Regions from separate parts of the Paraburkholderia sp. JHI2823 genome, predicted to be linked through region 2. Evidence: predicted binding sites of a transcription regulator. Region 2 holds the regulator's gene; each other region holds the start of a gene.
What was found. The regulator LexA, encoded in region 2, represses DNA repair genes until DNA is damaged. The targets are predictions, from matches to a motif close to ACTGTATNNNNATACAGT.
Positions count from the first base shown of each region.

Region 1: the regulator LexA is predicted to act here: its motif matches at 7,583-7,600, upstream of recA (recombinase RecA).
Region 3: the regulator LexA is predicted to act here: its motif matches at 4,494-4,511, upstream of imuA (translesion DNA synthesis-associated protein ImuA).

Region 1 covers NZ_JAYMRY010000009.1:86,332-96,936, forward strand. The annotation lists gene dgoD (galactonate dehydratase) at 1-626, opposite strand, end outside; gene VSR34_RS12790 (FCD domain-containing protein) at 768-1,478, shown strand; gene VSR34_RS12795 (hypothetical protein) at 1,920-2,234, shown strand; gene VSR34_RS12800 (hypothetical protein) at 2,460-2,666, shown strand; tRNA gene VSR34_RS12805 (tRNA-Met) at 2,876-2,952, opposite strand; gene VSR34_RS12810 (MFS transporter) at 3,067-4,725, opposite strand; gene VSR34_RS12815 (sensor histidine kinase N-terminal domain-containing protein) at 5,046-6,692, opposite strand; gene VSR34_RS12820 (response regulator transcription factor) at 6,705-7,445, opposite strand; gene recA (recombinase RecA) at 7,694-8,770, shown strand; gene recX (recombination regulator RecX) at 8,845-9,702, shown strand; gene VSR34_RS12835 (DUF2889 domain-containing protein) at 9,834-10,529, shown strand; gene sucC (ADP-forming succinate--CoA ligase subunit beta) at 10,580-10,605, shown strand, end outside.
Region 2 covers NZ_JAYMRY010000001.1:185,883-196,487, reverse strand. The annotation lists gene nodI (nodulation factor ABC transporter ATP-binding protein NodI) at 1-391, opposite strand, end outside; gene VSR34_RS00845 (universal stress protein) at 702-1,169, shown strand; gene VSR34_RS00840 (DUF2939 domain-containing protein) at 1,233-1,934, opposite strand; gene VSR34_RS00835 (hypothetical protein) at 2,041-2,418, opposite strand; gene lexA (transcriptional repressor LexA) at 2,483-3,133, opposite strand; gene VSR34_RS00825 (sulfate ABC transporter substrate-binding protein) at 3,408-4,454, shown strand; gene cysT (sulfate ABC transporter permease subunit CysT) at 4,577-5,488, shown strand; gene cysW (sulfate ABC transporter permease subunit CysW) at 5,485-6,456, shown strand; gene VSR34_RS00810 (sulfate ABC transporter ATP-binding protein) at 6,459-7,517, shown strand; gene VSR34_RS00805 (CysB family HTH-type transcriptional regulator) at 7,590-8,516, shown strand; gene VSR34_RS00800 (asparaginase) at 8,562-9,587, shown strand; gene lysM (peptidoglycan-binding protein LysM) at 9,675-10,163, opposite strand.
Region 3 covers NZ_JAYMRY010000036.1:61,063-71,667, reverse strand. The annotation lists gene VSR34_RS29295 (undecaprenyl-diphosphate phosphatase) at 401-1,231, shown strand; tRNA gene VSR34_RS29290 (tRNA-Arg) at 1,345-1,421, shown strand; gene VSR34_RS29285 (RT0821/Lpp0805 family surface protein) at 1,735-2,133, shown strand; gene VSR34_RS29280 (NUDIX hydrolase) at 2,141-2,590, shown strand; gene VSR34_RS29275 (GNAT family N-acyltransferase) at 2,655-3,473, opposite strand; gene sixA (phosphohistidine phosphatase SixA) at 3,680-4,144, opposite strand; tRNA gene VSR34_RS29265 (tRNA-Pro) at 4,295-4,371, shown strand; gene imuA (translesion DNA synthesis-associated protein ImuA) at 4,596-5,474, shown strand; gene VSR34_RS29255 (DNA polymerase Y family protein) at 5,374-6,975, shown strand; gene VSR34_RS29250 (error-prone DNA polymerase) at 7,009-10,512, shown strand; gene VSR34_RS29245 (SDR family oxidoreductase) at 10,567-10,605, opposite strand, start outside.

The sequences.
Region 1 (10,605 bases), on a different contig from region 2:
TCGATGAACATCAGCTTGAACGGATCGAGTTCCTTCGCGAGCACCTTGGCCATCGGTTTGTGCACACGTCCATGGAAGTCCACGCCAATGCCGACGTTCGGGCCCACGGCTTCGCGCACAGCCGCGACGTTGTTGATGACGCCTTGTACCTTGTCGAACGTGTCGATGATCTGCAGCTCTTCGGAGCCGTTCATCTTCACGGCCTTGAAGCCGCGCTCGACCACGGCGCGCGCGTTGTTGGCGACGTCGCTCGGACGGTCGCCGCCGATCCACGAATACACCTTGATCTTGTCGCGCACCTGGCCGCCGAGCAGCGCATGCACGGGCACGCCATGGTGCTTGCCCAGGATGTCCCATAGCGCCTGGTCGACGCCTGCAATGGCGCTCATCGAGATCGGGCCGCCACGGTAGAAGCCCGCGCGGTACATCACCTGCCAATGGTCTTCGATGAGGAGCGGGTCCTTGCCGATCAGATAGTCGGCGAGTTCTTCGACGGCGGCTGCGACCGTGTGGGCGCGACCCTCGACGACCGGCTCGCCCCAGCCGACGATGCCCTCGTCCGTTTCGATCTTGAGAAAGAGCCAGCGCGGCGGAACGACGAAGGTTTCGAGCCTGGTGATTTTCATGCGGTGTCTCCTGTGCAGGGCGGTAGGGCGGCGCGGCGCACAACGCGCGCGGCACTGTTCAGGTGCACATACTACTGCAAAATTCGCCTTTAAGTGCTATTAATAGTATTATTTCGTGTCGATTCCCAGTATCTGGACTGGATTCGCACCGCCCATTCCTCGCGGAGAAAGCTGATTCAACGCGATCTGCATGGCACCGTGGCCTACGAACTCGGCAGCGCAATCCTGCGTGGCGACTATCCGCCCGCGACGGTGCTGCCGCGCGAGGCCGAACTGATGGAAACCTTCGATGTGAGCCGCACGGTGCTGCGCGAGGCGCTGCGCACGCTCACTTCGAAGGGGCTCGTGGAATCGCGCCCGCGCGTGGGCACCCGGGTGCGCGCGCGTGACGCCTGGAACCTGCTGGATGCCGACGTGCTCGACTGGTACGCGCGTGTGGCACCGCCGCTGGCCTTTGCGCTCAAGCTCCAGGAAATGCGCGAGATGATCGAGCCGTTCGCGGCGGGCCTGGCCGCCAGTGCGCACGATGCCGACGCGCTTGCGTCGCTCGCCAGCGCGCATGATGCGATGGCGCAGGCGCGCAATGTAGACGAATGGGTGCGCGCGGACCTGCGCTTTCATCTTGCCGTGCTCGGCGCTTGCCGCAATGAATTGCTGGTGCCGCTCGGTACGCTGATCGAGCGGACGCTGGAAGGCCAGTTGCGCGTGAACGCGAAGCGCGCGGAAGTCTTCAACGCGGCGTTGCCGGATCACACTGCCGTGTACGAGGCGATTGCTCGTCGCGACGCGCAGGCAGCGAGCCACGCGATGGCGGCGTTGTTGCAGGTGACGCGCGAGCGCATCGAGAGTTGAGCGTTTGTGCCAGATGGGTGTGCGCGCAACGAATCGCAAACGGGCGCCGCAAGTGAGGACGTGAAACGTGTCCCTGGCCTCCGATGCGGTCCGGAAGGATTCAGGGTTTACCCCAATCAAAACCTTCCAAGGCGAGGCCGTTACCAAGTCAATCGCCATGATGTCCGGGGTTCGTTCGGAATGAAGAAGCAAACGATTGCGCAATATCTGCGGCTGTCATTCCGTGTGCGCCGATTTCCGGGGGCGATATATGGCTCTTGTGTCAGGCGCGTCGATCGAGCCTGGCCTCAGGTTTTCGCGGTGCGGCAGAGCCTGCTCGGGCAACCGCTGCTAGATGGCCTGCCTGCGCGTGATCGTGAAAGCGGCGTCCAGGTCAGATCCGTGCCCCGCAGTTATGCGCCTGGGTCGATCTCTGTATCAGCCCGTTGAGGAACGCTAGACATGTTCGACGCCGAAATTGCTGCCAGACTGCTTAACCGGTGGAATCGCAATCGCGCACAACCAGAACGCCATTCGGCGCTTGCCGTCCTGCAGGAGGGCAATCTCCACTTCAAGCAGGGAAGCGGCGACGTCCGTGCCGCCGACCCTGCCGCGGACTGGCGCCTCAGCATTGAATGGCTCACGTTCTCCGACGGCTCTCATGCCTTGCGTGTCGCCGTCCCGAATGAGCAAGGCGATTGGTCGCCGTGGACCGCGACCGAGCCGATCGCAAAGCACGAATTGTGTGCATCGGCCGACAATGCCGATGTCGCTTAGCGTCCTGTTGCAGGATTTTCGTCGCAGCAAGCGGCCACGGGCTGCTCCTCTTCTTCGCAGTCGATTGGTAGTGCGTCTCACGTAGGACCACTAACTGCCGTTACAGCGACGCGATTTGGCATGAACAGACGCGATGTCATTGCCGGAAGATCGCGGCTGTGGAGTCAGGACCGCAGATTTGAAATTCGATGCTTTCGCAAAACACACAAGGAAGCGACCGTGAACATGGCGAAGACCGAGATCGAACAACTGGAGAGCGCGTTGAATGCGTTGGTGCACCGCCCGCAGCTCATCCGCTTTGACTATTGGGCGTCCAGGATAGAGGGTCTGCTGGAGCAGACTGGCCTGTCTCCACGAGATCGACAACGCCTGCACGCCCTGCGCGATTTGCTCGGTCTTGTGCCGCGTGAGTGTACCGTCGTATCGCCGTAGTGCCGGTCACGCAGTGCGCGTCGCGACCCAGGCGATACGCCGCAATCCACGCTACTCGAACGGCAAGCGGGCTGTTTGCATTGGCAAGCCGGCACGGCGACCTCATGGCGTGGAACTACGTGTGCGTGGGGTTGTGACCTGATTCGCACTTGAAGCGTCCCGAAAGACAAAAGGCCGCTGCCCTTGCGGGACAGCGGCCTTCTTACAACTGGTGGCGAATCAGGGATTCGAACCCCGGACCTGCGGATTATGATTCCGTCGCTCTAACCGACTGAGCTAATTCGCCGAAGAAGACGAATTATGGCGATACACCCGGAGGGTGTCAACCCCCTTCGCCATCTTTTTCAAACCGGCGCTTGCGGCCCGACCGGTCCCGCCTGCAAGCGCCTCCGCCAAACCATCAATCCTGCGCGTAAATATCCGAGTCCTTGGTTTCCTTCACGAACAGCATGCCGATCACGAAGGTCCCCAGTGCGATGACGATCGGATACCAGAGGCCCGAGTAGATATCGCCGCGTGCCGCCACGATCGCGAAGGCCGTCGCCGGCAGGAAGCCGCCGAACCAGCCGTTGCCGATGTGATAGGGCAGCGACATCGACGTGTAGCGGATGCGCGTCGGGAACATCTCGACCAGCATCGCCGCGATCGGCCCGTACACCATCGTCACGAAGATCACGAGGATCGTCAGCATCACCACGGTCATCGGCCAGTTGAGCTGCGACGGGTCGGCCTTGAGCGGATAACCCGCCGCCTTCAATGCAGCCGCAAGCGTCTTGTCGAACACCGCACCCGCCTCCTTCGCGCCGGGTGCACGGCCGTCGAACGTGTCGACGGTCGTGTCGCCCACCTTGATCTGCGCGAGCGTGCCCGCCGGGGCGGCCACGTTCTCGTAGTTCAGGCCGGCCTTGGAGAGCGCGCTCTTGGCGATGTCGCACGAGCTCGTGAACTTCGAGGTGCCCACCGGGTTGAACTGGAACGAGCACTCGGCCGGGTCCGCGATCACGACGATCGGCGCGCGCTGCGTGGCGGCTTCGAGCGCCGGGTTCGCGTAGTGCGTGATGGCCTTGAAGATCGGGAAGTAGGTGAGCGCCGCGATCAGGCAGCCGGCCATGATGATGGGCTTGCGGCCGATCTTGTCCGAGAGCGCGCCGAAGAACACGAAGAACGGCGTGCCGATCAGGAGCGCGAGCGCGATCAGGATGTTGGCGCTGGCGCCGTCCACCTTGAGCGTCTGCGTGAGGAAGAAGAGCGCATAGAACTGGCCCGTGTACCAGACCACGGCCTGGCCGGCCGTGACGCCGAAGAGGGCGAGCAGCACGACCTTGAGGTTCTTCCACTGGCCGAATGCTTCCGTGAGCGGGGCCTTCGAGACCTTGCCTTCGGCCTTGATGCGCTTGAACGCCGGCGATTCGTCGAGTTGCAGGCGAATCCACACCGAAACGGCGAGCAACAGGATCGATGCGACGAAGGGAATGCGCCAGGCCCACGCAGCAAACTGCTCTTCGCCGGTGAAGGTGCGCACACCGAGGATCACGAGCAGCGAGAGGAACAGGCCGAGCGTGGCCGTCGTCTGGATCCACGAGGTATAGAAGCCGCGGCGGCCGGCAGGCGCGTGCTCCGCGACGTAGGTCGCGGCACCGCCGTATTCGCCGCCGAGCGCGAGGCCCTGCAGAAGGCGCATGGCGATGAAGATCACCGGCGACGCAATGCCGATCGACGCGTAGCCAGGCAGGAAGCCCACCACGAAGGTCGAAAGGCCCATGATGACGATCGTGATGAGGAACGTGTGCTTGCGGCCCACGAGGTCGCCGAGCCGGCCGAACACGAGCGCGCCGAACGGGCGCACGGCAAAGCCGGCGGCAAAGCCGAGCAGCGTGAAGATGAAGCCGGCGGTCGGATTGACGCCGGAGAAGAAGCTCTTGCTGATGAAGGCCGCAAGCGATCCGGCCAGATAGAAGTCGTACCACTCGAACACGGTGCCGAGCGACGACGCGAAGATCACGCGTTTTTCGTCGCGGGTCATCGGCGCGTGCGAGACTTGTCCGCCAACGGTTGCCATAAATGTCTCCAGTATTTTGATATGCGTGTGGTCCGTCGGGCGGCGAAGTGCGGCACGCTGCCCGCAGCGGTCCTGCGGAGCATTATTGGAATGGAAACTTACTGGTTTCTGACGCGCGTAGGGGTTTGCTGGCAACGTGTCGGAATGGGGTTCGATCGCTCATCATCGCCTAATTACGCGGCAACTGCTCATAGTCGTGCGCCAACGTCTCCTAACATCGTCTTGCTGCGGCGGGCTGGACGCGTTGGGTAAGGGTAAGTCCCATCCCGGATTTCACAGTCGATTGGTCAGATTCGCCGCTCTGACGGCGAGCGCACGGCTCAAACCCGCCCGCGCAGCCGCAGCGTCACGCGCACGAGCGTCCCGGCGAGACGTGGCGATTCCTGATAGACATGGTCTTCGATCGCGAGCGTGCCGCCGTGCATCGTGGCGATCTCGCGCACGATCGCGAGCCCGAGCCCGCTGCCTTCGCCGTCGCGGCCGAGAATGCGGTAGAAGCGTTCGATCACGCGCTCGCGCTCGGCGGCCGGAATGCCCATGCCCGTATCTTCCACTTCGAGATGGACCACGCCCGCCGCGGGCTCGGGCCGCACGCGCACGGTGATGCGTCCGCCTGCTGGCGTGTAGCGGATCGCGTTGTCGATGAGATTCGAGAGCATCTCGCGCAACATCACGGGGTTGCCGTCCACTTCCACGCGCGTCGGCGCTTCATCGTCACCTCCGCCGTCTTCCCCGCCGTAGTCCTTTTCCGGGCCTTCGTAGCCGAGATCCATCTGCTTGGCGAGCGCCGGCTGCACCCAGTCGCGCACGGCGTGGCGCGCCACGTCCGCGACGTCGACCGGCGTGAAGATCTGCCCGGACATGCGGTTTTCCGCGCGGGCCAGCGCTAGCAGTTGCGTGACGAGCCGCGCGGCGTGCTCGGAGCTCGTCGCGATCTGCTCGAGCGAGCGGTGCACTTCGGCCGGCGCGTCCTGGCGCAAGGCAAGCTCGGCCTGGGTGCGCAGGCCCGCGAGCGGCGTCTTCATCTGATGCGCGGCGTCGGCGATGAAGCGCTTTTGCAGCTCCATGTTCTGTTCGAGCCGCGTGAGCAGATCGTTGAACGAGGTGACGAGCGGCTCGATCTCGGGCGGCGCGCGGCGCGCTTCGAGCGGCGAGAGGTCGTCGGGGCGGCGCATGCGGATGTTCGATTGCAGCGCGTGCAACGGCGCGAGACCGCGCGAGAGGCCGAACCACACCAGCAGGATCGCGAGCGGCAAGATCACGAACTGCGGCAGGATCACGCCCTTGATGATGTCGTTGGCGAGCTGGCGGCGCTTGTCGAGCGTCTCCGCGACCTGCACGAGCACGGGCTGATCTTGCGGACCGGCGGCGGCGAGGTGCCCCGGATCGACGGTCGTATAGGCGACGCGGATATCGATGCCGTGCAGCGTGTCGTCGCGGAACTCGACCACGCCCGGCGGCGGGCGGTCGTCGTCGTGCGGCAGCGGCATGTCCCGGTCGCCGCCCACCAGTTCGCCGCGCGTTCCGAGCACCTGGTAGTACACGCTGTCGACGTTGTCGGCGCGCAGGAAATCGCGCGTGGAGGCGGGCAATGTCAGCTCGGCCACGCCGTTCACGGGCTGGATCTGGCGGGCGAGCACATAGGCGTCGGTTTCGAGCGCACGGTCGAAGGGCCCGTTGGCGATGGATTTCGCGACGAGATACGTGACCGCGATGCTCATCGGCCAGAGCAGCAGCAGTGGCGCGAGCATCCAGTCGAGAATTTCGCCGAAGAGCGAGCGCGGGCGTGCCTCGGCGGCGGCTTCGGCTTCGTCGGGCGGGGCGAACGGATTGGCGTAGCGGGCGTCGCGTGCGTCGTCGTCGAGGGCGTCCGCGGCGGATGCGGACGCGCCCGACGGGTTCTCCGCGGCGACGCCTCGCGCGCCTTTGGGCGACGCGCCGCGCGCGATGGAGGGACGCCCGGCCATCGTCGCTCCCGCTTACTTGAAGTAGTGGCTGGCGGGCATCGCCGGCGGGGCGCCGGGGGCGCCGGCCTGCGCGTCCTTCGATTCCTTCGCCTCCTTTTCGAGGCAATAGCCGAGCCCGCGCACGGTCACGATGCGCACGCCGCCCGCTTCGAGTTTCTTGCGCAGCCGGTGCACGTAGACTTCGATCGCGTTGTTGCTGACCTCTTCGCCCCACTCGCACAGGTGATCGACGAGCTGTTCCTTCGAGACCAGCCGCCCTAGCCGCTGCAGCAGCACTTCGAGCACGCCCAGCTCGCGCGCCGACAGGTCGAGCACCAGGTCGTTGATGCGCGCAATGCGCCCCACCTGGTCGAACGAGAGCGCGCCGTGACGCACCACGGTCGGGCCGCCGCCCGCGCCGCGCCGCGTGAGCGCGCGCACGCGCGCTTCGAGCTCGTTGAGCGCGAACGGCTTGGCCATGTAGTCGTCGGCGCCGAGGTCGAGGCCTTTCACGCGCTCGTCCACGCTGTCTGCGGCCGTGAGGATCAGCACGGGCAGGTTGGAATTGCGCGCGCGCAAGCGGCGCAGCACTTCGAGGCCCGGCATTTTGGGCAGGCCGAGATCGAGGATCAAAAGGTCGAACGACTGCATCGACAGCGCCGTATCGGCGTCTACGCCGTTACGCACGTGATCGACGGCATAGCCCGATTGGCGGAGTGATCTCACGAGTCCGTCCGCGAGTATGCTGTCGTCTTCGGCAATGAGGATTCGCATGTTGCGCCAGCGTCGACTTCGAGGCCTTGAGCCTCGTAGCGCCCGCGCCGCGCCGCGTCCTTGAAGGCGCGGCCACGCGACGCGCGGCGGTCTCCGAAAATCGAGGTTCTGGTTAGCCGTAAAGACTTGCCAAAACCACTGTTTTTTTATACAGTGTCTGCGTTCGTGTGCATTAGCCCGAATGAGGCGTGCGCAATGAGGTGTGCACATGGTCACGAGACGCCGTTCATCATAGCAAAGGACGATTCATGGAAGATAGCAAGAAAGGCTCGGCTGGACTGACTGCTGAAAAGAGCAAGGCGCTGGCCGCCGCGCTCGCGCAGATCGAAAAGCAGTTCGGCAAGGGGTCGATCATGCGACTCGGCGACGGCGAGGCGGTCGAGGACATCCAGGTAGTCTCCACCGGCTCGCTCGGCCTCGACATCGCGCTCGGCGTGGGCGGCCTGCCGCGCGGCCGGGTGGTCGAGATCTACGGTCCGGAATCGTCGGGCAAGACCACGCTCACGCTCCAGGTGATCGCCGAACTGCAGAAGCTCGGCGGCACGGCAGCGTTCATCGACGCGGAACACGCGCTCGACGTGCAGTACGCCGCCAAGCTCGGCGTGAACGTGCCGGAACTGCTCATCTCGCAGCCGGACACGGGCGAGCAGGCGCTCGAAATCACCGACGCGCTCGTGCGCTCGGGCTCGATCGACATGATCGTGATCGACTCGGTCGCGGCGCTCGTGCCGAAGGCCGAAATCGAAGGTGAAATGGGCGACTCGCTGCCGGGTCTGCAGGCGCGTCTGATGTCGCAGGCACTGCGCAAGCTCACCGGCACGATCAAGAAGACGAACTGCATGGTGATCTTCATCAACCAGATCCGCATGAAGATCGGTGTGATGTTCGGCAACCCGGAAACCACCACGGGCGGCAACGCGCTCAAGTTCTACGCGTCGGTGCGTCTGGACATTCGCCGTATCGGCTCGATCAAGAAGAACGACGAGGTGATCGGCAGCGAAACGCGCGTGAAGGTCGTGAAGAACAAGGTCTCGCCGCCGTTCCGCGAAGCCGTGTTCGACATCCTCTATGGCGAAGGCATCTCGCGTCAGGGCGAAATCATCGACCTCGGCGTGCAGGCCAAGATCGTCGACAAGGCGGGTGCGTGGTACAGCTATAGCGGCGAGCGCATCGGCCAGGGCAAGGACAACGCGCGCGAATTCCTGCGCGAGAATCCGGACATTGCTCGCGAGATCGAAAACCGCATCCGTGAATCGCTCGGCGTCAACACGATGCCGGTCGGCGCCAATGATGGCGGCGAAGTCGAGATCGCCGACGAAGAATAAGCCCTCGTCACTAAGGCAAGCCGATGCGCAAGGGCGGGTCCGCTTCGATGCCGCCGTCTCGGGCGGCGTCCACGATGTCTTCCGAGCAGGCGAACTTGCGCACGGATTTGTCCGCGAGTTTGCCTGCGGATTCGCTGCGCGACCCACGCATGCGCTCTTCGAGCCGCGACGCCCAGGCGGGCGATCGCGGCTTTGCGCATTCTGGCGGGGACAATTCTTCGCCGGCCGATATCGGTGACGATGGCGGCGCGGTTTTCGAAGTGCCGTTCGAGGCGTTCTTCGGCGCGCAAGGTGAGGCTTCGCCGAACGCGAGGTCCGAACCGTCATCCAAAGCGGCGTCCGGCTCGCGATCCCGGCGGGCACCGATGGACGAGCCAGACGAGGCCACCACACCCCAAGCAGACACCTACGAGCGCAGCTCGACCACGCGCGCTGCACGAGCGCGCGCGCGCGACAAATCGCCCGCGGAAAAGCAGCGTCCCGAGCGCTCGCTCAAAGGCCGCGCGCTCGGCTATCTTTCGCGCCGCGAATACAGCCGTGCCGAACTCTCGCGCAAGCTCATGCCGTACACCGACGACGCCGACGCGCTCGAGGCGCTGCTCGATTCGCTCGAACGCGAGGGCTGGCTCTCCGATGCCCGCTTTGCCGAAAGCGTCGTGCACCGGCGCGCGGCGCGCGTGGGGGCAGGACGCATCGTCAGCGAACTGAAGCGCCACGCCGTGGGCGACGCGCTCATCGAAGAGGTGAGCACGCATTTGCGCGAGACCGAACTCGTGCGCGCCCGCGCCGTCTGGCAGAAGAAGTATGGTCAGTTGCCCGAAACGCCGGCTGAGCGCGCGCGCCAGGCGCGCTTTCTCGCGGCGCGCGGCTTCTCGATGTCGATCATCGGCAAGATCCTCAAGGGTCTCGAGGAAGACGGCTCCGGCAATTGAGCCGGTCGTCCCGAAAACCGGCGCGCGCAAACCCGCGCCGGGCCTGTGAGCCGGCCCTTTGTATCCGCGGCTGTCCCAAATACCCGGTATGTTAAAATCGCGAGGTTTTCCCATCCGGTCTTACCTTTAGCATGCCGCTTTCCCCGCCCGTGCCCCGCCAGTTGCGCCATCAGCGCGCCATCCGGGCGGTTGCCTATGAGCGCGAAGACGGCCTGTGGGACATCGACGCGTGCCTGACCGACCACAAGCCACGCGACGTGCCGCTCGCCGCCGGTGTCCGGCCCAACGGTTTGCCGATCCATGAACTCTGGCTGCGCATTACGATCGATCGCAAGCTCAACGTCGTCGACGCCCAGGCGTCGTCCGACTGGGTGCCTTATGACGGTCAGTGCCAGAACGCTAACCCCGCCTATCGGGCCCTCATCGGGCTCAATCTCCTCCAGAACTTCCGCCGCGAAGCGGGCCGGCTCGTCGCCGGCACGGCTGGCTGCACGCATCTCACAGAAATGTTGGGCGTACTGCCGACCGTCGCGATCCAGGCGTTCGTCGGAGAGGTGTGGGACACATCGAATGGCTCGCCGGGCGAAGAGCCCGGACCGGAACTCGGCAAGACCGCCGGAGGCAACGAGGCCGCCGGCGAGAAGCCGCCTTTCCAGCTTGGCCGCTGCCACGCGCTGCGGTTGGACTCAGAGGCGGTGAAGCAGTTTTATCCGCGCTGGTATGGCTATGTGCCGCGTTCCATAGAGCGCGGCGCGGACGTCGCCGGCGTGCGCGACGACAGCAGCCCGGGCCGAGAGGGCAGGGCCGGCGCCGTCACGCATGAATAACAACAGCGGAATCGAAGTTCACTCCAACTCTCAGACTGAAGGAATCACGCATGAAGATTCACGAGTACCAGGGTAA
Region 2 (10,605 bases):
CGGCCTTGCTTTCGAGGCGCGCGAACTCGAGCAGCGGCGCGACGAGCGCTTTCGTTTCACGCGCGGATAAACCAAAGTAACGGCCGAACACGAGCAGGTTCTCGCGTACGGTGAAGTCGGGATCGAGATTGTCGAACTGCGGGACGACGCCGACGCGCTGACGAGCATGGCGCGCCCGCGCCGGCACGGGTTCCCCGCACAGGCTGATGCGCCCGGCATCGGGCGAAACGATGCCAAGGAGCATGCGCAGCGTCGTGGTTTTCCCCGCGCCGTTGGGGCCGAGCAGCCCGAAGCATTCGCCCGGGAGGACATCGAACGACAGGCCGTTGACGACCGTCCTGTCTCCGTAATGTTTGAAGACCTGCTCGAATTCGATGGCGGGTGCGGGCATGGACCGGTTGAACGTGAGTCGAACGGGCGGCGCGCGAGTCGAACAAAAAACGAACGAAGAGCTGAACGAACAATCGCACGAAACAAGGCGGCCTATTCTAGTGCATTGCGGCGCAGCGAGTGGGCGGCCGCTCTCGGCCCTTTGCGCTGTTCGAGGTTAATGCATGCCGCGACAAGTATTCGGCTCGCCCAAGGCGCATCTGGCGTTTTCCGATGCTGACCTGGCGTTTTCCAGCCCTTGCACGCGCAATTGCGGCGCACCATGATGAGCATCGCACAGCCGGCAATCATGCGGGCACGGAGAAGCGATCATGGCGAGCTACAAAAAAATTCTGCTCTGTTACGACGGCTCGCGCGAAGGCCGCAAGGCGCTGCGTTGCGGCGCTGATCTTGCGCTCGATCTGCAGGCGGAAACGCATTTGCTGTCGGTCGTCGACATGCGTTCGACGATCGCGCAGAGTGCCGGCCTCCTCACCGATGTGGCCTGCGGCCGCTTCGAGGAAACGGCGCGAGAAATCCTTCAGGAAGGCGTGGACTGGCTGACCGAGCGCGGCGTGCGCGCGCAGGGGCATTTCGCGTTCGGGCATCCGATCGACGAGATTGCGAATCTGGCCAACGAACTGCATGTCGACCTCGTGGTTGTGGGCCATCGCTGCCGTACCGGGCTCTCGCGCTGGTGGATGGGGGCGGGCAACACGCCGCTGCTCGATCGCGTGTCGTGCAGCATTCTGGTGGCGTGTTCGTCGGCTGCCGAGGACAAGCAGCAAGCCGCCGCGTAGTGCGCTGGGAGCGCGCCCGGTTCCCCTGGAACGGACCTGTTCCGGCATCGTTTCACAAACGCCTCAATTCGAGGCGTTTCCTTCATTGAGCTCCACTGCCGAGAGCTTCCACCCAAAGAGCCCGTGACGCTGCAGGATGGCGGCATAGTGCTCGCCCGTACTGCCGCGGTCCCATGTGAGCGCGAACTCGTTGAGGCCGCGATAGGCAGCCGTGGTAACTGGCCGTGCCCCGGGCGCGGGATTCCCGGACGCCGGCGCGGGCGGCGCGGCAGGCGGCGCTGCGGGGGCGGGTGCCGATTGCGCCGGTTGCGCCGATTGTGCCGATTGTGCTGCCTGCGCGCCTGATTCCTCTGGCGATGGCGCGTGCGGCCGGTCGCCGGGCTTGCCCGTCGGCGGCATGCCATCGAGCAGCGCGGCGACGCCCTCAGGCGTAGCGTACGCATCCACGAGCGGGCCAATCAGCGCCGCGCCGATCACGGCGCCGAGGATCACCAGCGGGTTACTGCTGTGTTCCGCATGAATGCGCCGCTGCAGCATCTCGCCAACCTGCTGCTTGAGGCTCAAGCGCAGCGCAGGGTAATCGACGTACTGGTCGAGCGTGGCGGCGTCGCGCGCGTCGGCCGCGGCTTTCATGCGATTCACCGCGATATAGGGCGACGCGTAGGCGTAGCCGACCGCGGCAACGACCATGGCGATCGCAACCGTGATCGCAACGGTTTTTTTCCAGCCGTGCGTCTTACGTGGAGTCGTGAGGGATTCCGTCATCGGGATAGGGTAAATCGTTCAAACGTGGTGTTGACCGCAAACCAGCGAAAAGAATCCCCACGTGATCCCGAGCGCGACCTCTTGAGCGGAAAACCGGCTCGCGACCTTACTTCGCGAGCGCCGCCGGGAGGTCGGTGGACTGTTCGGCGATGCAGCGGTCGATCGCGCGGCAAACCGCATCCACCGTGCCGACGAGGATGAGCCGCGACGGGCCCTGGTAGACGCGCACCGGCGCCCGGCGCATGGGCTGCTCGGTGTTGAGCGTGCTGTTGAGCGAAACGCGCGCAAACGCCGGCTGTGCCGAGGGCAGCGCCGGGAGATCGGCGGTGCTGGCCGCCACCATGCCTGGCGTCTCTTCGAAAAGCGAGCGGTTCAGCGCTGCGGCGGGGACGCGGACTTCGCGAAGCGCGCATGACGCGATTCCACGAAGATGGCGCAGACGGCCGAATTGACGGAAGGGCAGCAAGCGGGCAAGGCGTTCCATGACTCTCTCCAGAGATCGCGCAAACGGGGCGCAACGGGGGCGCAAATGAGCGCAAGCGGATTGCTTAGAATTCGGTAGGCCGGATCAGGCCGACCGCAATGCCTTCGAGCGCGAAATCCGCGCTGCCGGCCTCGACAAAAATATTGTCGTAGTCGGGATTCTCGGCGATCAACTCGACGCCGTTCGGGCGGCGCTTCAGGCGCTTGACGGTCACGTCGTCGCCTAGGCGCGCCACGATGATCTGGCCGTCTTTCGCCTCGGCCTTCTTCTGCACCGCGAGCAGGTCGCCGTCGAGAATGCCGGCGTCGCGCATCGAGAGGCCGCGCACCTTCAACAGATAGTCGGGACGGCTCGAGAAGAGCGCAGGGTCGCACATGTAGTTCTGCGAGATGTGCTCCTGCGCGAGGATCGGACTACCCGCCGCGACGCGGCCTACGAGCGGCAGCGAGAGCTGCATGATGCCCGGATGCGGCAGCGTGAACTGGTGCGGCAGGTCGTCGGGCCCAGGCACGAGCCGGATGCCGCGCGAGGCGCCTGCAGCCAGTTCGATCACGCCCTTGCGCGCGAGGGCGCGCAGATGCTCCTCCGCAGAGTTGGCCGAGCTGAAACCGAGTTCCGCGGCGATTTCCGCGCGCGTGGGCGGAAAGCCCGTGCGCTCGATTGCCCGGCGAACGAGATCGAAAACCTGCTGCTGTCGTGCGGTGAGTTTGGTCATGGCGCCACTGTATGTTTGAACAGGTAACTGTATTTTTATACAGTATCCGTCGCTTTTCAAGTATTACTTGAAGTTCGACAACCGGGCGTTGCCATAGCGCCGCTTCGAGGCGCTTCGGTAGCCGAAAACGTGTTGCGGCAGCGACTTCCTCCGCCTTTACCACTTTTGCGTATTAAAGAATGAGGAAACATTATTTTTAATGATGTAAGCGGATCGCTAGACTGGCCTCCATCAGTGGTTGTCACTACGCAGGACAAAAATGGAGAACAGATAGATGGGCACCAGGAACACGGGGAACGCCGGTTGGCTGAAGACGCTGGCGGCAAAACTGGTCATCGGCATTGCACCGCTCGTTGGCCTCGCGGCTATGGCGCCGGCGGCTCATGCGGATACGTCGCTGCTCAACGTGTCCTACGATCCGACGCGCGAGCTGTACCAGGACATCAACGACGCGTTCATCAAGCAATGGAAGGCGAAGTCGGGCGAGACGCTCGCCATCAAGCAGTCGCACGGCGGCTCGGGCGCGCAGGCGCGCTCGGTGCTCGACGGCCTGCAAGCCGACGTCGTGACGCTCGCGCTTGCCTGGGACATCGACGCGCTCGCCAACAAGGGCATCGTCGCGAAGGACTGGCAAAAGCGGCTGCCCGACAATGCCTCGCCGTACACGTCGACGATCGTGTTCCTCGTGAGGAAGGGCAATCCGAAGCACATCAAGGACTGGGACGACCTCGTGAAGCCCGGCGTCTCGATCGTCACGCCGAATCCCAAGACCTCGGGCGGCGCGCGCTGGAACTATCTCGCCGCGTGGGCGTACGCGTCGCACCAGCCGGGCGGGAATGAGCAAAAGGCGAAGGACTTCATTTCGAAGCTCTACAAGAACGCCGGGGTGCTCGACTCGGGCGCGCGCGGCGCGACGACGAGCTTCGTGCAGCGCGGCATCGGCGACGTGCTGATCGCATGGGAGAACGAAGCGTTCCTCTCGCTCAAGGAGTTCGGCCCGGACAAGTTCGAGATCGTGGTGCCTTCGGTGAGCATTCTCGCGGAGCCGCCGGTGGCCGTGGTGGACAAGGTCGTCGACAAGCGCGGCACGCGCAAGGAGGCCGAAGCGTACCTGCAGTTCCTCTATAGCGAAGAGGGCCAGGAGATCGCCGCGAAGAACTTCTATCGTCCGCGTTCGGACAAGGTCCCCGCGGCGCTCACGGCGAAGTTTCCGAAGCTCAAGCTCTACACGGTCGACGACACGTTCGGTGGCTGGACCAACGCGCAGAAGACGCATTTCGCCGATGGCGGCGTGTTCGACTCGATTTATCAGCCGCAGTAAGACTATGCAGCACCGGTCGGGATTCGATCACGATCCCACCGCATAACAACGAAGCGCGCCCACGGGCGCGCTTTTCGGCGCAGCGTTGGAACACGCGCGCAACCCATGTCTGGACGATGAGCATGACGACGTTTCGATCGACGTTTCGATTACGCAAGCCCAGTGCGCTGCCGGGATTCGGCATCACGCTCGGCATCACGGTGGCGTATCTGAGCCTCGTGGTGCTCATTCCGCTTGCCGCCACCTTCCTGAAGACCGCGACGCTCGACTGGAGCCAGTTCGTGCGCGCCGTGTGGTCGCCGCGCGTGATCGCGTCGTACCGGCTCACCTTTACGGCTGCGCTCGGCGCCGCGCTGATCAACGCGGTGTTCGGCTTTCTGCTCGCGTGGGTGCTGGTGCGCTATACGTTCCCGTTCAAGCGTTTGATCGATGCGCTCGTCGACCTGCCGTTCGCGTTGCCGACCTCCGTGGCCGGCATTTCGCTTGCCGCCGTTTATGCGGGCAATGGCTGGATCGGCCAGTTCCTGGAACCGCTCGGGCTCAAAGTCGCGTTCACGCCGCTCGGCGTGCTCGTGGCGCTGACCTTCATCGGCCTGCCGTTCGTCGTGCGCACGGTGCAACCGGTGCTCGAGGACTTCGAGCGCGAACAGGAGGAGGCCGCGGCGTGCCTCGGCGCGTCGCGCTGGCTCACGTTCCGCCGCGTCGTGCTGCCCGCGCTGGTGCCGGCGCTGCTCACCGGCTTCGCGCTCGCCTTCGCGCGTGCGCTGGGCGAGTACGGCTCGGTCATCTTCATCGCGGGCAACGTGCCGATGAAGTCGGAGATCACGTCGCTCCTCATCATCACGAAGCTCGAACAATACGATTACGCGGGCGCGACGGCGCTCGCCGTGGTCATGCTGTGCGTCTCCTTCGTCATGCTGCTCCTCATCAATTCGTTGCAGTGGTATCTGCAACGCCGCACGAGCCGGGGTATCACCTCGGGCGGCGCGCCGCATGCCGTTGCGGGCGCAACGATCGCGGGAGGTGCGCAATGAGCACGCTGCCGCAACAACGAAGCACACGCCGGCTGGATCCGGTCACCGAAGCCGCCTGGGTGCGCTGGCTGCTCACGGGCGTCGCGCTCGTGTTTCTGGCGCTGTTTCTGGTGGTGCCGCTCGTCGCGGTGTTCTGGCAGGCGCTTTCGAAAGGCGTTGGTTTCTATTTCGAATCGCTAGCCGACCCCGACGCGCTCTCGGCGATCAAGCTCACGCTCATCACGGCGGCGATCGCGGTGCCGCTCAATCTGGCGTTCGGCCTTGCCGCTTCGTGGGCGATCGCGAAGTTCGAGTTTCGCGGCAAGGCGCTGCTCACCACGTTGATCGATTTGCCGTTCTCGGTCTCGCCCGTGATCTCGGGTCTCATCTATGTGCTGCTGTTCGGCGCGCAGGGCTGGCTCGGCCCGTGGCTCGCGGACCACGACGTGCAGATCATCTTCGCCGTGCCGGGCATCGTGCTCGCGACGATCTTCGTGACGTTCCCGTTCGTCGCACGCGAGCTGATCCCGCTCATGCAGGCGCAAGGCAGCGACGAGGAAGAGGCCGCGCACGTGCTGGGCGCCTCGGGCTGGCAGATGTTCCGCCGCGTCACGCTGCCCAACATTCGCTGGGGCTTGTTGTACGGCGTAATTCTTTGCAATGCGCGCGCGATGGGCGAGTTCGGCGCCGTCTCGGTGGTGTCGGGACATATTCGCGGACAGACCGACACGATGCCGCTGCATGTCGAGATCCTTTACAACGAGTACAACTTCGCGGCGGCGTTTGCCGTGGCCTCGCTGCTCGCGTTGCTCGCGCTCGTCACGCTTGGTCTGAAGCTGCTCGCGGAGCGCCGTCTTTCGGCCGAGCTGCGCGGCGCGCACGACGTTCCCGCGTACGCCGGCCCCCCGGCCGCAGCGTTGCAACAACCCTCGAAGCATGCCGCTGCGCCTCGCGTGGTGCGTCAACCGGTACATTTGGGAGAGCAATAAAGATGGCCATCACCGTCACCAATCTGCAAAAGCGCTTCGGCAACTTCACCGCGCTCGACAACGTGTCGCTCGACTTTCCGGCGGGCGAGCTCGTCGCGTTGCTCGGCCCGTCCGGCTGCGGCAAGACCACGCTCCTGCGCGTGATCGCGGGCCTCGAATACGCGGACGCGGGCCAGGTCGTGCTGCAAGGCCAGGACGTAGGCGAGGTGGGGGCGCGCGAGCGCCAGGTGGGCTTCGTGTTCCAGCACTACGCACTCTTTCGCCACATGACGGTGTTCGAGAACGTGGCGTTCGGCCTGCGCGTGAAGCCACGCGGCGAGCGGCCCTCGGAGGCCGTGATTCGCGAAAAGGTGCACGAGCTGCTCAAGCTCGTGCAGCTCGACTGGCTTGCGCAGCGCTACCCGTCCGAGCTGTCGGGCGGCCAGCGTCAGCGCATTGCGCTCGCCCGCGCGCTCGCCGTGGAGCCGAAGGTGCTGCTGCTCGACGAGCCATTCGGCGCGCTCGACGCCAAGGTGCGCAAGGAGTTGCGCTCATGGCTGCGCCGCCTGCACGACGACCTGCACATCTCGACGATCTTCGTCACGCACGATCAGGAAGAAGCGCTCGAAGTGGCCGATCGCATCGTCGTGATGAACCATGGACGCGTGGAGCAGGTAGGAAGCCCGCAGGACGTCTACGATCATCCGCAGTCGGCGTTCGTCTACGAATTCCTCGGCGCGGCGAACCGTCTGCGCGGCAACGTGGACGCGCGCGGCTTCGTGGCCGACGGCGCGGACCAGCCGATCTCAGTACGTGCCGGCTTCGAGGGCCCGGCGCTCGCCTACGTGCGGCCTCACGATCTCGTGCTGCATCGCGAAGCGAGCGATCATCGCGACGGCATCGTCGTCGACGTGCGCCGCGTGGTGACGCTGGGCGGCTCGGTGCGCGTGGAGCTGGAGAGCCGCACGGGCGGGGCGCTCGAAGCCGAGCTCGACCGCGAGTCGTGGCGCGCGCTGGGGCTCGCGGTGGGCGAGGGCGTCACGGCGGTGCCACGCGGCCTGCGCGTTTTCCCCGCGCAATGAGCGCATGATTCGCGCGAAAGCGCTCGCATCGAATAAAACGAATAAACGGTCAGCAGTATCGGAGAAAAGACGATGAATTTTCAGCAGTTGCGTTTCGTGCGCGAAGCCGTACGGCAGAACATGAACCTGACCGAAGTGGCGAACGTGCTGTATACGTCGCAGTCGGGCGTTTCGAAGCAGATCAAGGATCTCGAAGACGAACTCGGCGTGGACATCTTCATTCGCCGCGGCAAGCGCCTCACGGGCCTCACGGAGCCGGGCAAGGCGGTGCATCAGCTGATCGAGCGCATGCTGCTCGACGCCGAGAACCTGCGCCGCGTGGCGCGTCAGTTCGCGGATCAGGACAGCGGCCACCTCGTCGTCGCCACCACGCACACGCAGGCGCGCTACGCGCTGCCCAAGGTCGTGCACCAGTTCCGCGAAGTGTTTCCGAAGGTTCACCTCGCGCTGCGCCAGGGCAACCCGCAGCAGATCGCCCAGATGATCATCAACGGCGAGGCCGACATCGGCATCTCGACCGAGGCGCTCGACCGCTACGCGGACATCGTCACCTTTCCGTGCTATTCGTGGCATCACGTGGTGGTCGTGCCGAAGAGCCATCCGCTCGTGGGCCGCGAGAATCTCACGCTCGAAGACGTGGCCGAATATCCGGTCATCACCTACGATCAGGACTTCACGGGCCGCTCGCATATCGACCAGGCCTTCGCCAAGGCGGGCGTGGTGCCCGACGTCGTGCTGACCGCCATCGACGCCGACGTGATCAAAACCTACGTCGAACTCGGCATGGGCGTGGGCATCGTCGCGGCGATGGCCTACGACCCGAAGCGTGACAGCGAACTCGTCGCACTCGACACGGAGCATCTGTTCGATGCGAGCACGACGCGGGTGGGCCTGCGCAAGGGCGCGTTCCTGCGCCAATATGCATACCGGCTCATCGAGATGTTCGCGCCGCAGCTCAACGAGCAGCAGATCGCCAGCCAGTTGCGCGAGCCGGGCTGAAGTCCGGTTTTCCCGGCGGCCGGCGGATCGCTTAAAATCGCCGCCATGAACACATCCACTTCCTCTTCTGCGGCGGCCCGTGGGCTGCCGCGCATTGCGGTGCTCGCCACGGGCGGCACGATCGCCGGCTCCGCGGCGGACGCGGCGAACACCGCCGGCTACCAGGCCGGTGTAATCGGTGTCGCCCAGCTGCTCGCGGCCGTGCCGGGCCTCGACGCCATCGCGCAGATCCATGCCGAGCAGGTCGCGAGCATCGACAGCAAGGACATGTCGCTCGCGTTGTGGACGACGCTCGTTCAGCGCGTGAACGATGTGCTGGCAAGCGACGAGATCGACGGCGTGGTGATCACGCACGGCACCGATACGCTCGAAGAAACCGCGTATCTGCTGCACCTCACGGTGAAGAGCGCGAAGCCGTGCATCTTGACGGCCGCCATGCGCCCCGCCACGGCGCTTTCGGCCGACGGCCCGCTCAATCTGCTCAACGCCGTCACGCTTGCCGCGAGCGAAGCGGCGACAGGGCAGGGCGTGCTGGTGGCGTTCAACAACCGCATCCATTGCGCGCGCGACGTCGCGAAGATCAGCACCTACGCGGTGGATGCATTCCAGTCGCCCGAAATCGGCGCGCTGGGCTGGGTACAGGATGGGCGCGTCGAATTTCAGCGCCGCGCGCTGCGCCCGCATACGGTGGACGCACCGTTCAGCGCCACTGCGCAATGGCCGCAGGTCGAGATCGTGACGAGCTACGCGGGCGTCTCGCGCGCGGCAGTGGAGGCGCTCGTGGCCGCGGGTGTGGATGGTTTCGTCGTGGCCGGCACCGGTAACGGCTCGATTCACGCCGGCTTGCAGCAGTCGCTGGCCGAGGCGGCCGCAAGGGGTGTCGCAGTCGTGCGCGCCTCGCGCGTAGGCTCGGGCCATGTGATGCACAACGGCGCGGCGAAGGACGATGCGCTCGGGTTCGTCTCCGCTGGCTCGCTCAGCCCTTACAAGGCGCGTGTGCTGCTACTGCTCGCGCTTGCCGCGGGCGCAGTCGACAAAGAGGCGTTGCAGAACGCATTCGATACATACTGAGCGAACGCGCGTTCAGAACACAAGCATCGCACGAAAGACAAACAGGCCTGGCGAGTTCGCCAGGCCTGTTGCTTTTGCAGCCGCGACTTACTGCAGCGGCGGAATCACGAGCACCTGACCCGGATAGATTTTGTCCGGGCTCTTGAGCATCGGCGTGTTCGCCTGGAAGATCAGGTCGTTCTTCGCGCCACTGCCGTAGTACTTCTCGGCCATCTTCCAGAGGTTGTCGCCGGAGACCACGGTGTGGTGCTGCGCTTCGGGCGCTGGGTTCGTCACGGTCATCTGGTCGTCGACCTTGTCGACGTTCTGCACGTTGCCCGCCGCGACGAGGATTTTCTCCTTCGTTGGCTGGTCGGCGGCGTTGCCTGTCACCGTGACGGTGTGCGAGGCGCCGTCATAGGTCACGCCGAGGTTATCGGCGTCGAGACCTTGCGAGCGGATATAGGCGACGATCGCGTCGGCCGCCTTCTGGTTCTGGTCGGCGGGCGCCGCGTCTGATTGCGCGGCGGCGGCCGGCGCAGCGGCCGTGCCAAACAGTTTTTCGCCGGCTTCCTTGATGAAATTGATAATGCCCATCGATCACACTCCTCACGTGCTGGAAATGACTGGGTGGTGACGTACTACATCCACCTTGATCCGTCCGCATGACAGACGGATGAAAGCACGATTCTAGAAACGCGGCCGCGCAGGGTCCATCGGGGCAGCGTCAAAGAGTGTGAAACGTGGGGGGAAAAGGGAAGCGAAACAAAAAAGGGCATCCGACAGGCGGACACCCGATGACGACGTCTGACCGACCAAGGCTTCCCCGTCGTCACCAGGTGCCGCTTTCGGACCCCACTGGCCGCCCTCAGCCCAGAGCGGCACCGATTTGCTCCGCGACGGTTGCCGCCGCCGCGAAGCGCCCCTCGGGAGGCTCGTGTGCTAACAGCCACTGCCGCTGCGCACGAGCCGGTATGCGTGATCCGGTTCTGGGGGCGGTGCGCGCTTAACCTCGCGCGAACCGCCTTCATGCAACCGG
Region 3 (10,605 bases), on a different contig from region 2:
CGGGAAAGCGTGACTTTTGTCGAACGATGTGAGTCGGGATAATCCGCATGACCGTGCGTTGGCGCACAGACCATTTTCGCAGGAGACCTGCATGGACCTCGCAATAGCAATGAGCATGGCTCTGTTCAGCCTCTTTGTGGGCAGCAGCGCGTATTTTTTCTACAAGATGGCGCGTTGAGCGCGGCCTATCGGTCCCCTGAGTCTTCTTCGCAATTTCCACCTCACACGTGGTGTCAAGAACCCGTGCATTCGCGGCCAATTTTGTTGCGGCGCGGTAACTTCTCCGACAAATACGTCACCAGGCTTGGCGCTGTAATTCGGCCCAGGCATAATCGGTGCGCTCCGCCGCACCGGCTCCGCATGGTCCGGCACCTTACGTCAATATTACGAGGATCCGCGCGTGAGTCTCTGGTTTCTACTCTTCCTTAGCGTGTTGCAAGGCGTCACGGAACTCTTTCCCGTGAGCAGTCTCGGTCATACGCTGCTTGTGCCGGCCGTTTTCGGCATGCACATCGACAAGCATGCGCCGCAACTCCTTCCGTTCCTCGTTGCTTTGCACCTGGGGACTGCCGTCGCGCTGCTCTGGTATTTCCGCGAGCGTTGGGTCGCGCTGATCGGCGGCTTCTTCGGCTCGCTGGCCGGGCGCAAGAACGATGAAGGACACATGATGTGGGCCCTCATCGTTGGCACCATTCCGACGGGCATTGTTGGCCTCGTGTTGGAAAAGCGCATCGAAGCGATCTTTCACGATCTGCGCATCGTCGCGGCGGCACTGATGGTCAACGGCGTGCTGCTGTGGTTCGGCGATCGTCTTCAGCGCGCGCGCGCCCATCGTCCGCCGGAGAAGCTCACGTTTCGCCAGGCATTTTTCGTCGGCCTTGCGCAGATCGGCGCGCTCATTCCCGGCTTTTCGCGCAGCGGCCTCACGATGATTGCGGGCAATGCGGCGGGCCTTACTGCCGAAAAGGCCGCGGAGTTCTCATTCCTGCTCGGCACGCCGATTATCTTCGCGGCTGGCGTGCTCGAACTGCCCAAGCTCTTTCATGCGCGAGACCAACTGGTGACGGCGCTCGTCGGGGGCGTGCTCACCGGGATCGCGGCCTGGCTGAGCGTGAAGTTCCTGATGCGCTATTTCGAGGGGCGTGGGCGCCTGGCATCGTTCGGCGTCTATTGCCTGATCGCGGGCGCGATCTTCCTTGGCTGGTTCGCGTTACATCAGCAGCCGGTTTGATTGCGGCACCCGTGACCCTCGGAAACGCGACCACCCGCGCGACCGCGTGAGACTATCGCGGTATAATCCAGCCCCGTCTTCGTGGGGCCGTTCGGGGCCTCGCACGCGACCACGCGACAGTAGCTCAGCTGGATAGAGCATCGGCCTTCTAAGCCGAGGGTCGGGGGTTCGAGCCCCTCCTGTCGCGCCAGATCAAATGAACATAAAGCCCGGCCTTTCTCGCCGGGCTTTTCACTTTCCACCGTTCGATCGCAGTAGGGCGATGAACCGGTGTTCAGCAATGCCGAAATCAAGGACGTAATTGCCTCACTGCGTTCACCGACTGCCGGCAGCCGGAGGTGCATTGCTTGATGGCCGAGCCGTCACCATCGGGCACATCTGAAAAGGACCGATCGAGGGCGGCCAGCGGCTTGCACACGGCCTCGCATGGCAGGTGAAAAAAGGGTGCGTGTTATGCTTTTCGCCGATACCGAATACCGATTGCCCATCGAGGAGAACATCCAATGGCCACGTTGCCCCGAGCCCTGCACACCCTGAGTACCCTGAGCGCGGCGCTCCTTGTCACGATCGGCACGAGCAGCGCGCATGCCGCCAATCTCGGCTTTCTAAACAACACGCCGATGTCGTTCATGAACCAGGCGGACTACAGCTCGCTCCAGAATGCCGTGCGCGACGCCGTCGAGCACAAGGCAGATGGCGAGAGCACGACCTGGACCAATGAAGGCTCGCGCAACAGCGTGCGCGTCGACTCGACCATCACGCCGTCGAACACGCGAAAGGAAGGCGACAAGACTTGCCGCGACACGGAAGTTGTCATCAATGCGAAGGGGCAGTCGATGACGCTGCGTCCACATTTCTGCCGCGTGGGGGAAGGCGCGTGGAAGTTCCAGAAGCAGCACTGAGCGCGCGGTGAACGCCAAGGTCGTTTCGTGCGGCATCGTGCTGCTAGATCCTCACGGCCGCGTGCTGCTTGCGCACGCAACGGGCACGAATCACTGGGACATTCCCAAAGGGCAGGGCGAACCCGGCGAGACAGAATCACAAAGCGCGCGCCGGGAAATGGCCGAGGAAACCGGCATCGTGCTCGCAGCGTCGCGGCTCGTCGATCTCGGGCGCTTTGCTTACCGGCGCGACAAGGATCTGCATCTCTTTGCGGCGCGCGCGGCGCCCGACGAACTCGACCTGTCGCGCTGCGTTTGCGTGTCGCTCTTTCCGCGCCGGGAGGACGGCGTGATGATTCCCGAAATGGACGCCTGGCGCTGGACCGTTCCGTCCGACGTCGCCAGCTACGCGAGCCGCAGTCTCACGCGGCTGTTCGAGACAGCGCTTTCGCTCCCGGAACTGCACCGCAAACTCTGATCCGCCGGAACAGGCGGCGCCGCAACGAGCGCCTCGCCTTTTCCGATGTGCGGCGGATGCGGCTTTAACGCCCCACAGCTTCGCCGAGGAAGTGGCGCGCGTAACGCTCGTTGATCTCCGAGAGGCGGAAGAGCGTGAGGAAGTCGGCGCAGTTGAAGTCGGGGTCCCAGGCGGGCGCGCCGCAGATCTTCGCGCCAAGGCGCAGGTAGCCCTTGATGAGAGGCGGCGGCACGGCAGGCGTGCCGGTGCGCAGTTCCTCGACGGGCAGCGGCGTGTGCGGGAACGCGCGGTATTCGGGCGCCGTCAACGCGTTGGCGCCGAGCGCGCAGTACAGGTTCGCCGCGTAGTGGCCGCCGTCGGCCATCGCGACGCTCGCGCAGCCGAGCATCGTCTCGTAGCCGTTGTGCGTCATGTAGCCGCCAAGGCCGCCCCACAGGGACATGATGACCGAGCCGCTGCGGTAGTCGGGGTGCACGCACGAGCGGCCCACTTCGACCATCTTCGGGCGCAGATGCGCGAGGCGCGAGACGTCGAACTCGCTTTCGGCGTAGAGACGGCCGATGCGCGCCGCTTGATGCGGCGGCAGCACGCGATACGTGCCGACGACCTTGAGCGTGTCGAGGTCGCGTACGAGCAGGTGGTCGCAGTAGGCGTCGAACGCGTCGACATCGAGGCCGGCCGGACCGGTCAGGTGTGCGCCCATTTCCTCGGCGAACACGCGGTAGCGCAGACGCTGGGCCTCGCGCAGTTCCTCGTCGCTGCGAGCCCAGGCCACCTGCAGCCGATGCTGCGCGGTGACCGTTTCTTCGGCGCGCGGCAGGCGCCGATTCGACTCGAATAGCGTCGAGGCGAACGGCAGGGTGGGCGTCGGCAGATCTCGCATGGGGCGTCCTTCGGAAGTAAGAGAACTTTCCCGGCAATGTAGTAATACGCGGTTACGTTTCCATGAAAAAGCAGTGACGATTCGATGACGTCGCGCACGGCAGACGGACGACGCGGCTTGCGGCGGCGGGGGTGGGAATGCGGCGGGTTCAGGTGGAGCGCTGTCTGGGCCGCGCACGGGGCGGCCCAATGGGCAGGCTGGAGGACTTATACGAGATCAGGGGTGATGGCGGCGTGCAGGACGGCCTGGTCGTCGCCGTTGCGTTCGCGGCTGGCCAGCCAGAGTACGCCGGCTTTCTTGACGGCCCAGCTGCGCGAGTCGGCGCCGCCAGAGAGCAGCCGCGCCGCGACTTCGCCGAGGGTAGGCTGATGGCCGACCACGACGACCGTCGAGGCCAGCCCATCGGGCCACCCGACGGCGCTCAGTACCGCCTCGACGCTCGCATCGGGCGCGAGTTCACGGGCCACGCGATACTGGTCGGTGAGCGCCTCGGCGGTTTGGATGGTGCGCGCGGCGGGGCTCGCGAGAATCAGCGTGTCCTCGGGCAGGCGCGCGCGCAGCCAGCGCGCCACGTTCTGCGCCTGCTTGCGCCCGCGTGTGGTGAGCTGGCGGGCGAGGTCGGTGGCGGCACTGTCTTCGGCTTCGGCGTGGCGCCAGAGGATGAGATGCATGGCGTCTCCTTTTGGCTGCAAGGTTGCGCGTAAGGGGTTGGTTGTCATGGTGCGCGCCTCGCTGCGAGGCGGCAAGCGCGGATGAGGTTCTTTTTTTGCGTGCGGCGATTTGACGGCGCTGGCCCACTACCGATACAATCTCTGATTCGTCGGAGCGTAGCGCAGCCTGGTAGCGCATCTGATTTGGGATCAGAGGGTCGTAGGTTCGAATCCTATCGCTCCGACCACAGAATCAAGGACTTACGGTGTCATGCCGTAAGTCCTTTTTCTTTTTCCGCTGTTTGCGGCGCCGGCAAGCTGTCAACCCGCTGCCTTCCCCGCTTTCCCGTCTCCTCCAATCTCTCAAAATACTGTATAAATATACAGGTGGAGGCAAGCCGACCTCCTTCCCACCCATGCCCCATTTCCAGCCGGGCAGGGTGAGGTATTCCCATCGATCAGGCCCAGAATCATGGCAGCAGTCCAGATCCCTGCGCAGCCCATCACCGCGCAACTCGCCGCGCAGCTCGCCGCACACTTGCCTCCCCGGCTGCAAAGCCGCGTGTGGCAAGGCGATCAGCTTGCCCACGCGAGCGAGCGTTCGGTGCCGAGCGGCCACGCCACGCTCGACGCTCAGCTCCCGGGCGCCGGCTGGCCCGCGGGCAGCTTGACCGAACTGCTCGTCGAGCAGGGCGGCGTGGGGGAGATGCGGCTCGTCGCGCCGGCGTTGCGCGCGCTCACCGCGCAAGCTGGCAGGCACGTGCTGCTGGTCGCGCCGCCGTGGCGTCCGTACGCCTGCGCGCTCAAGACCTGGGGGCTCGCCCTCGAACGCGTGATCTGGGTGCGCGCGGCCGAAGAGGAGGCCGCCTGGGTGGCCGAGCAGGCGCTCAAGCAGGAAGGCATGGGCGCCGTGCTGCTCTGGCAGACGAAGGCGCGCGCCGATGCCGTGCGCCGCCTGCAGGTCGCCGCCCAGGATTCGCAGGCGCTCGCGTTTCTCGTGCGGCCGCTCGCCGCGCGCAACCAGTCGTCGCCGGCGCCGTTGCGCATGACCTGCTCGCCGGTGCCGGCGCCCGCCGACGCGAACCTGAACCGGCGGCAATGGATGCAGCTCGCCGCGCTATCCGTCGATATTTTCAAGCGCCGCGGGCCGCCGCCCGCCCAACCACTCGTCATTACATTGCCGCTGCAGGACGCAGTGCTGCCCCAGCCGGACGCAGCTTCCGTCGTCATGCCGTGGCCCGGGGTCAATCATGCTGTGGATCGCCGTCACCTTGCCGCTGTTGCCGCTCGAGGCCGTCAGGCCGCTGACGCCGCCGGTGCCGTCAACGTCATACCCGTCACCCCCGTCTGAGGACGTCGAGGCCTGCGCTGCGCTGCGCTGTTACGCGCTTGCCGATCCCACGCGCATCCTGATCCCCGATCAGGGCGCGCTGCGCCTCGGCGTGCAGCCCGGCAACACGCGCTCGCATGCGCTGGCGCTCGCGCCGGGGCTCGTGCTGCTCGAGCCCGATCCGGCGCGCGAGGCCCGCGCCTTCGAGGCGCTCGCGCTCGCGTTGCTCGCCTATACGCCCAAGGTGGCGCTCGCGCAGTCGCACACGCTGTTGCTCGAAGTCGGCTCGGGGCTGCGTCTGTTCGGCGGCGTGCGCGCGCTGCTCGCCAGGGTCGCGGCGACGGTGGCCGGCTGCGGACACATCGCACGCATTGCCTGCGCGCCCACGGCGTGGGGCGGGTGGACGCTCGCACAGGCGCGCGCCACCCGTTCGTCGCGCCGCTGGCATGTGCTCAAGGAAACGACGCTCGAACGCGTGCTCGATGCATTGCCGGTCGCGCTCGCGCCGTTCGCCGCGCAGCACGACCACGCGCTCACGCAGATCGGCTGCGCGACGCTCGGCGATCTGCGGCGGCTGCCGCGCGACGGCATCGTGCGGCGCTTCGGCGACGGCGTGCTCGGCTGGCTTGCGCAGGCGCGCGGCGAGGCGCCCGATCCGCGCGTCTGGTTCGCCGCGCCGCCGTCGTTTCACGCGTCGCTCGAATTGCACGCGCGCGTGGAGAGCGCCGAGGCGCTGCTCTTTGCCGCGCGCCGCCTCGTGATGCAGCTGGCCGGCTGGCTCGCCGCGCAGCACGCCGCGCTGAGCGCTTTCGAACTGCGTCTCGCGCACGAGCTGGCCTCGCGGCATGCGCCGCGCACTTCCAGTCTCACGATCGCCTGGGCGGCGCCTTCGCGCGACGCCGAGCACCTGCTGTGGCTGCTGCGCGAGCGCCTGAATCAGACCGAACTCGCGGCGCCCGTGATCGGCCTCGCGCTCGTCGCCTCGCAGGTGAGCGAATACGCGGCGCCCACCGACACGCTCTTTCCGATGGCCGAGGCCGCCGAGGCGTCGCTTGGCCAGCTTTTCGAGCGCATCGGCGCGCGGCTCGGCGAGCAGAACGTGCTGCAGCTTTTCGTCGAGGACGATCACCGGCCGGAGCTGGCGATGTCGGCGCGGCCTTACCGCGAGAGCGGCGCGAAGCGCTCGCGCAAGCCGCGCAAGGGGCGCAACGGACCCGATATGGAAAAGGAAAGCGCGCCCGTGCAGAGCGCCTTCGACCTTCCCGAAGTGCCGCTGCCGGCGCAGCCGCGCCCGGCATGGCTGCTCGAAAAGCCGCTCAAGCTCGCGACGCGCGGCGACAGGCCGGTTTATCGACGGCCGTTGAAGACGCTCACGCGCACCGAGCGCATCGAGTCCGGCTGGTGGGACGGCGAGGGCGTCGGGCGCGACTACTACGTCGCCGCCGACGACCAGGGCCGCATGTTCTGGCTGTATCGCGAGCGCATTGGCGGCCAGTGGTATCTGCAAGGGCTTTTCGGCTAGCACTTATTCGTCGTTTTTTGGGTTTCAGGAATCATGTCGACCAGCGGGACGGGCGCGCCGTCGCCTTCTCAGTTACCTGCACAGTTGCCTCCGCAGTTGCCTGCGCAGTTGCCTGACTACGCGGAACTGCACTGCCTCACCAACTTCACTTTCCTGCGCGGCGCGTCGCGCCCGGGTGAGCTGGTGGAGCAGGCGATCCGCCATGGCTACCGCTCGCTCGCGATCACCGACGAATGCTCGTTCGCGGGCGTCGTGCGCGCATACAGCGCGCTCAACGAGTACGACGAGGCGCGCAAAAAAGCCCATGACGAAGCCGTGCGCGAGGCCCGCGCGCTCGGCGGCAATGCTGCGGCCGCGGCCCTGGGCCCGTTCGAGCCGTCGTTGCAGTTGCTGATCGGCAGCGAGCTGGGTCTCGTCGACGAACATGGCGCACCGTTCTGCACGCTCGTCGCGCTCGCCATGAACCGCGAGGGCTACGGCAATCTTTGCGAGCTGATCACGCTCGCGCGCTCGCGTGCGGCGAAGGGCAGCTACCGCGTGCATCCCGCCGATTTCACCGAGCCCGGGCCGGGCTTCGAGCATCTGAAGCATTTGCGCGACTGCGTGCTGCTGCTGGTGCCGCAGCGCGCGGCCACGCTCGCGCAAACCATGCGGGCCGCGCACTGGCTCGCGGGCTTCGCGGCCGAGCGCGCCTGGCTCGCGCTCGAGCTGTGGCAAACGGGCGGCGACGACACGCAGATCGAAGTGCTGCGTCACGTCTCGCAGGAAAGCGGCCTGCCGCTCGTCGCGGCGGGCGGGGTGCTGATGCACGCGCGCTCGCGCAAGCCCTTGCAGGACACGCTGAGCGCGATCCGCATCGGTAAGCCGCTCGCTTCGTGCGGGCGCGCGCTGGAGGCGAATGCGGAGCGTCACTTGCGCTCGCGCGTACGGCTTGGCGCGATCTATCCGCGCGAGGCGCTCGACGCGACGCTCGAAGTCGCGCGCCGCTGCACGTTCTCGCTCGGCGAGCTGGCCTACGAATATCCCGAGGAACTGGTGCCGCCCGGCGAGACGCCCGCTTCGTGGCTCGAAAAGCTCGTGATGCAGGGCGCGGCCGAGCGCTGGCCCGATGGCATGACCGAAAAGCGCCTCAAGCAGATCGAAGAGGAACTGCGGCTGATCGCCGAGCTGAAGTACGAGAAGTACTTCCTGACCGTGCACGACATCGTCCGCTACGCTCGCGAGCAAAAGATCCTGTGCCAGGGGCGCGGCTCGGCGGCGAACTCGGTGGTGTGCTACTGCCTGAAGATCACGGAGATCGACCCGGTACGCATGAACATGCTCGTGGCGCGCTTTCTGTCCCGCGCGCGCAACGAGCCGCCCGACATCGATGTCGACTTCGAGCATCAGCGCCGCGAGGAAGTCATCCAGTACATCTACCGCAAGTACGGCACGCGCCGCGCCGCGCTGGCCGCGACGCTCATCACCTATCGTTCGCGCAGCGCGCTGCGCGACGTTGGGAAGGCGCTAGGTCTCGATAACGCGCTCGTCGAAAAGCTCTCGGGCGCGCATCAGTGGTGGGACGGTCCCGACTCGATCGCGCGCCATCTGGAGGAGGCGGGCTTCTCGCCGGACTCGCACGTCACGCAGCAGCTCATCCGGCTCACGCGCGAGCTGCGCGGTTTTCCGCGCCACCTCTCGCAGCACGTCGGCGGTTTCGTGATCGCGCGCGACAAGCTCTCGCGGCTCGTGCCGATCGAAAACGCGGCGATGAAGGACCGCTACGTGATCGAGTGGGACAAGGACGATATCGACGCGCTGCGGCTTCTGAAAGTGGACGTGCTCGCGCTCGGCATGCTCTCGGCGATCCGGCGTTCGCTCGAATTCGTAGCGCTGCGGCGCGGCCTGCCGGAGATGCGCGTGCAGGACATTCCGGTCGAGGACCCGGCGGTCTATCGCATGTGTTCGAAGGCCGACACCGTCGGCGTGTTCCAGATCGAGTCGCGCGCGCAGCAGAGCATGTTGCCGCGGCTGAAGCCGCGTACCTACTACGACCTCGTGATCCAGGTGGCGATCGTGCGGCCCGGGCCGATCCAGGGCGACATGGTGCATCCGTATCTGAAGCGGCGGCGCGGGGACGAGGTGGTGGAGTACGCGAAGGAGGAGCTGCGTCCGGTGCTCGAACGCACGCTCGGCGTGCCGATCTTCCAGGAGCAGGTAATGCATCTCGCGATGGTCGCCGCCGACTACACCGGCGAGGAAGCCGACAAGCTGCGCCGCGCGATGGCGGCGTGGCGGCGCGATGGCGATCTGCGTCCGTATCAGGCCGATCTCACGAAGCGCATGCTCGGAAAAGGCTACACGCCGGAATTCGCCGAGCGCATCTGCAAGCAGATCGAGGGTTTCGGCGACTACGGTTTTCCAGAGAGCCATGCGGCGAGCTTTGCGCTGCTCGTCTACACGAGTTCGTGGCTCAAGCGCTACGAGCCCGCGGCATTTCTGGCAGGACTGCTGAACAGTCAGCCGCTCGGTTTCTATTCGCCTTCGCAGCTCGTGCAGGATGCGAAGCGCCACGGCGTGCAGGTGCGCGCGCCCGATATCGCGCTGAGCGACTGGGAGTCGGTGCTGGAGAGCCGCGGCGCACCGGGGCAGCGTTTCGATGGCGAGACGGTTCGTGCACGCCGGGCCGAAGCGGGGCATTATCGTGCGCTGCTCGACGCCGCTGCGCTGACGCGAAGGGGCATGCTCAAGCGCGGCGGCCGGCGGCACAGGTTCATGGATGGCCTCAAGCGCGTCGTGCGCATGCGCATTGCGCTCGCGCCGCGGCGCTACGGGCTCTCCGGTCACGGCGGCCCGGCCGTGCGTCTCGGCTTCAGCCTCATCAAGGGCTTTTCCGAAGATGCCGCGCGGCGCGTGATGCAAGCGCGCGAGCATGCGCCGTTCACCGACGTCGACGACCTCGCGCGCCGCGCCGCGCTCACGCGGCGCGAGCTGGAGGCGCTGGCGGCGGCAAATGCGCTCGCGAGCATAGCGGGCCACCGGCGCGAGGCGTGGTGGGCCGTGACGGCGCAGCACGCGGTGCCCGCGCTGCTGCGCGACGCGCCCGTTGCCGAGGCGCCGCTCGCGTTGCCGCGTGCTTCCGAGGGCGCCGAAATCGTCGCCGATTACGCGAGCCTGCGGCTCACGCTCAATCGCCATCCGCTCGAGCTGCTGCGCCACGGCCTCGCGAAGCAGCGCTTTCGCACGGCGGAGCAACTGGCGCACTGCCGGCACGGCATGCTCGCGCGCGTGTGCGGAATCGTGACGGTGCGGCAGCGGCCGGGCACGGCGAACGGCACGATCTTCGTCTCGCTCGAGGACGAGACCGGCAGCGTCAACGTGATCGTGCACGCGGCGCTCGTCGAATCGCAGCGCAAGGAACTGCTAGGGTCTTCGCTGCTGGCGGTGGCGGGCGTGGTGCAGCGTGAAGGCGAGGTGGTGCACCTCGTGGCGCACCGGCTGGAGGATCACAGCCGGCTGCTCGGACGGCTCGCGACGGAAAGCCGGAATTTCCACTGAATGTTTGCCGGAGGGCGAGCGGCAACGGCCGCGTGCGTCGCCGTGCGGCGCCGCTTAGCGCCGCTCGCCGCTGATGGTGAAAGCGTCGAGCAC